3 regions of the Plantibacter cousiniae (nom. nud.) genome follow, and region 2 is predicted to be linked to each of the others. Evidence: riboswitches for the same ligand, from Rfam matches in the RefSeq annotation. Region 2 holds a riboswitch; each other region holds the start of a gene.

Region 1 (2,254 bases), on a different contig from region 2:
ATGCGTACGCCGCGCAGCAGCGGTTCGGCATGAACCGGGTCGGGCGCCGTAAAGGTCACGGCCGGCGGCAAAGCCACTTCACAGGTACTGGCCAGCGCCGCAGCAGCCATGTCTAGACGCACGTCCAGATCATTGAGCTCACTGGCCTGGACCAACCCCAGATGACGGCTGGGCAATTCGAAGCCGACTTCCCGGGACAGTGCGCCGTACCAGCGCAGGCCTTCGGTCAGGCTGTTCTCCAGCAACTGCGCATGGCGTACCGTGCCGACGCGATTGGCCAGCACGCCGGCGAACGGCAGATCAGGCTGATAGCGCGCCAGGCCCAGCGCCAGTGCGCCAAACGTCTGCGCCATGGCCGTGCCGTCGATCACACCGAGTACCGGCACGCCAAAATGCCGGGACAGGTCGGCGCTCGACGGCGTGCCGTCGAACAGCCCCATGACCCCTTCGATCAGAATCAGGTCCGCCTCGTCAGCCGCCTCCCACAACAGACGACGGCTTTCATCGGCACCGACCATCCACATGTCCAGTTGATAGACCGGCGCACCACTGGCCCGCTCAAGAATCATCGGGTCAAGAAAGTCCGGGCCGCACTTGAACACCCGGACCTTGCGCCCCTGGTTGCGGTGCAAGCGTGCCAGTGCAGCGGTCACCGTGGTTTTGCCTTGCCCGGAGGCAGGCGCAGCGATCAATACCGCCGGACAATCACGCGGGGCTCTCATTGCAATGCGCTCAATGATGAAGGGTTCACAGCTCGATACCTTTCTGCGCACGAATACCGGCCTGAAACGCGTGCTTGACCACGCCGATCTCGGAAACGGTATCGGCCAGGTCGATCAATTCGGCTTTGGCACCGCGGCCAGTCACCAATACATGCTGCATCGGCGGACGTGCCTGCAGGTCGCTGAGCACTTGTTCAAGGTCGAGGTAGCCATGTTTGAGGGCGATGTTCAGTTCGTCGAGCACCACCAGACCAATGGCCGGATCGCGAAGCATTTCCTGAGACACGGCCCAGGCGGCTTCGGCGGCGGCGATGTCGCGCTGGCGATCCTGGGTTTCCCAGGTGAAGCCCTCACCCATTACGTGATAGCGCACCTGCTCGGGGAAACGGCGGAAAAACATTTCTTCGCCCGTGCTGTTGCGGCCCTTGATGAACTGCACCACACCACACTGCATGTCGTGGCCCATGGCGCGGGCGAGCATGCCGAATGCCGAGCTGCTCTTGCCCTTGCCATTGCCGGTCAATACCAGCAGCAGGCCGCACTCGTTGGGCGAGCTGGCGATACGCTCGTCCATGACGGCTTTCTTGCGCTGCATGCGCGCCAGATGGCGTTCGTCGCGTTCGGGGGATTCGTTCATCTGGGTTCTCCGCTCGGGGCAGGCGACAACAGACGGAAGGACAGCACTGGACAGCACGGCAACGCCCTGCACAGAACATCACCCTCCGTGATGTCATTGAGTGATTCAGGCCGGTCTCCGGGCTCATGAGCGGGTCACCCCGGCTGCGCGCCTTCCCATGTCGAAACACAGTGGCGTCAGGCACAGCCTTGACTCATTTACCGTTGCGGGGGCAGCGCCGGGATCGGATCTGTCGACCCACACCGGCTTCCCTGTTTCACTCTGCCAATCGGGGATTGCAGAGCACCTGAAACAAACCGCGAAGGGTAGAGGGTTGGACCGGGAGCGTCAATCGACACCGTCGCCGCGGAACGTGATTGAACCTAGCGGGTTGGCGGTGCCTCTATCAGTTACTGGACCATGCCCTTGTTAATGGAGATCGACAATGTTCAAACTCAGCCCCCACTACGCAGTGTTGCTTCTGGTCGCCGGCGGCCTCGCTGCCTGCGGCGAGTCTTCGAGACTGCAAGTCTCGGATGGAACAGGCCCCTCGCCCAAGCTGCCGGAGCCCAACAAGACGCTGATCCCGACCGTCAACATCGCCCCTGCCGTAGGCTGGGAAAAAGGCGCCAAGCCGGTCGCCGCGCCGGGCACACAAGTGGCTGCGTTCGCCGAAAACCTCGACCACCCGCGCTGGCTGTATGTGTTGCCCAACGGTGACGTGCTGGTCGCAGAAACCAATTCGCCCGCCAAACCGGATGACTCCAAAGGCATTCGCGGCTGGGTGATGGAAAAAGTCATGGGCCGCGCCGGTGCCGGTGTGCCCAGCGCCAACCGCATCACGTTGCTGCGCGACGTAGACAAGGACGGTGTGGCAGAGACGCGCACGGTTTTCCTGCAAAACCTCAATTCGCCG
Region 2 (2,254 bases):
GCCGCTGTCACAGTCGTTGATCCAGTCCTGGCCAGCCACCGCGTGCCCGGCCAACAGCTGCGCAGTCTGTTGCGTGCGGGTCTTGGAGCTGGCGATCATGCGCGCGTGGTCCATGCCCATTTTCTGCAACCCGGCGCCCACCGCCAAAGCGGCGTCGCGGCCGTTGGAGGTAATGCCGTCGGCGTCGCTCATGCACGGGTTGCTCGAGCGGTCACAGCGTTCGGCGTGGCGAATCATCACCACCACATTGCCTTGCCGCCAGTGCTCGCGAAGGCCGGAAACGCTCAGGTTGCTGCCGACCCCCAGGTCCACCACATGCACGCCTGAGAACGCCGAGTAGAACCATGCACAGATAGCCGTCAGCACGACGGCAACGGACATCGATACGATGTGCCGATGCAATTTGTAGCGCTGACTGATGCCCGAACGGGGAAGTACATTCTTGTTGATTATCGTGTCGGTCAAGGGACCACTCCTGCCATGAACCTATGTGTGGCGTTGACCTAGGGAGTGCCCGAGGTCTATGCCGCTCCCATGCAGGCAAGATAGGTTCAGCATCGTCCCGATGCGGTGAAGAAGATGTGAAAAACGTGTTGTGGCCCAGCGCCATGTTTTTCACGCGAACGCTCTGGAATGGGCCTTTGCGGTTTTACGGACGTGAACATGAAGATAATTTAAGCGTTTTTCCCGAAAGTTCCGTGCCCATCGGGACGGTTTTGGACTGACAGACCGTGTGCTGCAGCAGCTGTGCGCAAAGGATTAGCCACTAAAACGCTTATCGTTTACCATGCCGCGCGTCGGTTTCCGAGAGGAACTAACAGGGAATTCGCACGCCTTTCTCACCAGGCGAAAAACGAAACTGCCCCCGCAACTGTAGGCACCGAGCCTGCTCCATGACTGCCACTGGATCGTGATCCGGGAAGGCCGGAGCCTAGCGATGACGTGTCAGTCAGGAGACCTGCCGACCCGCTTCAATCCACTAACCGGCGGGGTGTCCGGGAAGGACATCCGCACGCGTCGGCATTTCCTGTCGTGCCCGGTGATCATCCGGGGATGTGTTTCCTGATGTGCATTGCGCCCTGGCACCTGCTCCAACGGAGACCGCATTTCATGTCGCTGCCCCGCCTCGCCGCACTCGCTGCCAGCCTGACGCTGTCCACCCTGGCCCTCGCCGCCCCCACTCAGTACCCGCTGACCCTTGAAAACTGTGGCGCGACCCTGACCTTCCAGCATGCGCCGACCAAGGCCGTCACCATTGGCCAGGCCGGCACCGAAATGCTTTACGAACTGGGCCTCGGCGACAGACTGGTCGGCACTTCCCTGTGGTTCAACAATGTATTGCCACGCTTCAAGGCGCAGAACGACAAGGTCGAGCGCCTGGCCGACAACGAGCCCAGTTTCGAGGCAGTGATTGGCAAGCGACCGGAACTGGTGGCCGTGCAACTGGAGTGGATGGTCGGCAAACAGGGCGTGGTCGGCACCCGCGAGCAGTTCCATGACCTGAAGATACCCACCTACATCCTGCCGTCCGACTGCGAAGGCAAGGACAATCTGGTCGGTGCCGATGGCACACGCCTGGAGCCGTTCCGCATCGACACCATCTACAAGAGCATCGAGCAACTGGCGCAGATTTTCGATGTGCGGGATCGCGGCGACGCGCTGGTTGCCGACCTCAAGGCCCGCCTGAGCGCAGCGATCGCCAACGTCCGGCAGAACAAGGCCAATGACGTCTCGGCGCTGTTCTGGTTCTCCAGCTCCGACCTCGCCAGCGACCCTTTCGTGGCCGGTCGCAAAGGCATTCCGGACTTCATGCTCAACAGCCTGGGCATGCGCAATATCGTTCAGTCCGACGAGGAATGGCCGACTGTGGGCTGGGAAACCATCGCCAAGGCCAACCCGAGCATTCTGGTCATCGCGCGCATGGATCGCCGCCGCTTCCCGGCCGACGATTACCTGAAAAAAATCGAATTCCTCAAGACCGACCCGGTGACCCGCAACATGGACGCGGTCAAGCATGACCGGATCGTGATCATCGACGCCGAGGGTATGCAGGCGGGCCTGCGTCTGTTTACCGGCTTCGAGGAACTGGCTGACGCCGCCAACCGTTTCAACGCTGCCAAATGAGATTGCCGATAGCGTTGGTTCATGTGCTCTGGGTCTCGGCAGTGCTGGTGCTGGCGATCATGATCGGGGCCGCGATCGGTGAAACCTCGATCAGCCTGAACGTGGTTTTCCAGGTGCTGGCCAACAAACT
Region 3 (2,254 bases), 110 kb from region 2:
TCGTGCAGGGGCGACTCGTGGTCCAGGTTGGGATCAAGTTTGCGCTGCGCATCGACCTGATCAGGGAAGGCAGCGAAAGTACCAGCCAGTACCGCCGGGCTGTCGACCACCGTGATCACCGCATCGACCGTGCAGGCGTTGCGGATTTCCGGCCATTGAAAAGCCTGGACCAGCGGCTTGGGCAGCGCCAGCCCCGAGGTTTCTATCAGGATATGGTCCAGATCACCACGGCGCGCGACCAGTTCGCGCATGACCGGGAAGAACTCTTCCTGCACGGTGCAGCACAGGCAGCCGTTGGCCAGTTCGTACACCCGGCCGTTGGCTTCTTCTTCGGTGCAGCCGATCGTGCACTGCTTGAGGATTTCTCCGTCGATGCCCAGCTCGCCGAACTCATTGACGATGACCGCAATGCGCCGCCCTTCGGCGTTGTCGAGCATATGCCGCAACAGGGTGGTCTTGCCCGAGCCGAGGAAGCCGGTGACGATGGTGACGGGAAGCTTGGCCAGTGTTTTCATCAGGTGCCCTTTGGCAATGCGGCGGGCAAACAGGACGAGAACCGCATGCAGGACACGCAGATCGGATCGCCACCGGATCACCCCGCCCGGTTGTAGTGAGAATTCTCCAGGGCCGCAGCATGTGCGGCCCGTTCGAGGCAGGTCTCCTGGCTCACGGCGGCGTGCGGCAGGCAGTGAGAAACGCCGACACGCATTCATCGCGCCTTCCCGCCGCAGCAGTGGCTGTGCAATGAACATGACCGTTTACAGTTGCGGGGGCAGCTGCGGCTTGTACCGCATTCCCGTCTTAGCTCCACTGGGTGATGTTTTACCCGGGGAGAACCTCGAGTCAGCAAGGCTACGCAGTGACTGCAGACAGGTCAATCGTTCAGATTGACGCTGCCCCGCCGCCCATGCTCTCCTGTGCGCCTTGTTTCGGGTGCCCCTCACGGGGTGAAACGGGAAACCGGTGCGCTCGCGTTGTCGAGCAAGTCCGGTGCTGCCCCCGCAACGGTAAGCGAGAGTAGGTCTGATCCACTGTGCCGCTGGCATGGGAAGGTGACCTTGCAGGCTTTGACGCACTGACGTCCTGGCCCCTCGCGAGCCCGGAGACCGGCCCGATATGCTTGCAATGACAAACCCGCGGTGGGCGGGCGCAGTTGAAACCTCCGGCATCTGCCGGCAGGTTCTTTTGCACGTGGCCCACTTGCCGATTACCAACAAGAGGGAACGCCATGTCGACCATCAGCAGCCACGCCGCCGCGCCCAGTTCCACACGCACTCAACGCCTGACAGCCGCCATCAGCGCTGCGCTTCTCGGCGCCTGTCTGGTGTACTTCGCCGGTTTCTCGCACATCGCGGCCGTGCACAACGCGGCACACGACACCCGTCACAGCGCTGCCTTTCCTTGCCATTGAGGGCCACACAATGTTCAAGCGAATCGCCTACACCGCAGGTTTCACCGGCCTGCTCGCCGCCCTGCTGCTGACCCTGCTGCAAAGCCTGTGGGTGGTGCCGCTGATCCAGCAGGCCGAGACCTACGAAAACGCGCCTGCCGAGCAACTGCATCAGCACACGGGCGGCGCGTTGGCCGAACACAGCCATGCCCATGAAGAAGCGGCCTGGGAGCCCGAAAACGGTTGGCAGCGTGTGCTGTCCACCACCGGCGGTAACCTGGTGGTCGCGGTGGGCTTTGCGCTGATGCTTGCCGGGCTTTACACCCTGCGGGCACCGGGTCGCACCGTGCAAGGCGCATGGTGGGGGCTGGCCGGTTTTGCCGTGTTCGTGCTGGCCCCGACCCTTGGCCTGCCACCCGAACTGCCAGGCACGGCCGCCGCCGAGTTGAGTCAGCGTCAGCTATGGTGGCTCGGCGCTGCTGCGTCGACTGCCGTCGGGCTGGCCTTACTGGTGTTCGGCCAGAACTGGCTGCTCAAAGCACTGGGTGTGGCGATTCTGCTGGTCCCGCATGTGCTTGGCGCGCCACAGCCGCTGGTCCATGAAAGCCTGGCTCCCGAGGCTCTGGAATCGCAGTTCATGATGGCCTCGCTGCTGACCAACGCGCTGTTCTGGGTCGCTCTGGGATTGATCAGTGCCTGGCTGTTCCGCAAAAACGATGTGCACGCCGACCATGTCGACCTGCATCAGGCCTGATCCAGTTACCCTTCAACCCGGCGCACCTCTGGTCGCCGGGCTGGGCTGTCGGCGCGGCTGCTCGGCTGCGCTGTTGCGCGATCTGCTCGAGCAAAGCCTGCAGGCACTTG

Evidence for each region. Region 2 has a riboswitch for cobalamin ahead of ACW55A_RS19225 (ABC transporter substrate-binding protein). Riboswitches for the same ligand answer to the same signal wherever they lie in the genome.
Region 1: another riboswitch for cobalamin. It lies ahead of cobO (cob(I)yrinic acid a,c-diamide adenosyltransferase); the one in region 2 lies ahead of ACW55A_RS19225 (ABC transporter substrate-binding protein).
Region 3: another riboswitch for cobalamin. It lies ahead of ACW55A_RS19705 (CbtB domain-containing protein); the one in region 2 lies ahead of ACW55A_RS19225 (ABC transporter substrate-binding protein).

What each region holds. Positions count from the first base shown of each region.
Region 1 covers NZ_CDRVEU010000017.1:74,853-77,106, forward strand. Annotated here, with positions in the region: gene ACW55A_RS25955 (cobyrinic acid a,c-diamide synthase CobB) at 1-722, opposite strand, end outside; gene cobO (cob(I)yrinic acid a,c-diamide adenosyltransferase) at 748-1,359, opposite strand; cobalamin riboswitch at 1,451-1,664, opposite strand; gene ACW55A_RS25965 (PQQ-dependent sugar dehydrogenase) at 1,784-2,254, shown strand, end outside.
Region 2 covers NZ_CDRVEU010000010.1:137,986-140,239, reverse strand. Annotated here, with positions in the region: gene pmrG (lipopolysaccharide core heptose(II)-phosphate phosphatase PmrG) at 1-465, opposite strand, end outside; cobalamin riboswitch at 782-980, shown strand; gene ACW55A_RS19225 (ABC transporter substrate-binding protein) at 1,111-2,124, shown strand; gene ACW55A_RS19220 (FecCD family ABC transporter permease) at 2,121-2,254, shown strand, end outside.
Region 3 covers NZ_CDRVEU010000010.1:252,457-254,710, reverse strand. Annotated here, with positions in the region: gene cobW (cobalamin biosynthesis protein CobW) at 1-515, opposite strand, end outside; cobalamin riboswitch at 635-856, opposite strand; cobalamin riboswitch at 915-1,129, shown strand; gene ACW55A_RS19705 (CbtB domain-containing protein) at 1,229-1,411, shown strand; gene ACW55A_RS19700 (CbtA family protein) at 1,422-2,144, shown strand; gene ACW55A_RS19695 (cobalamin biosynthesis protein) at 2,122-2,254, shown strand, end outside.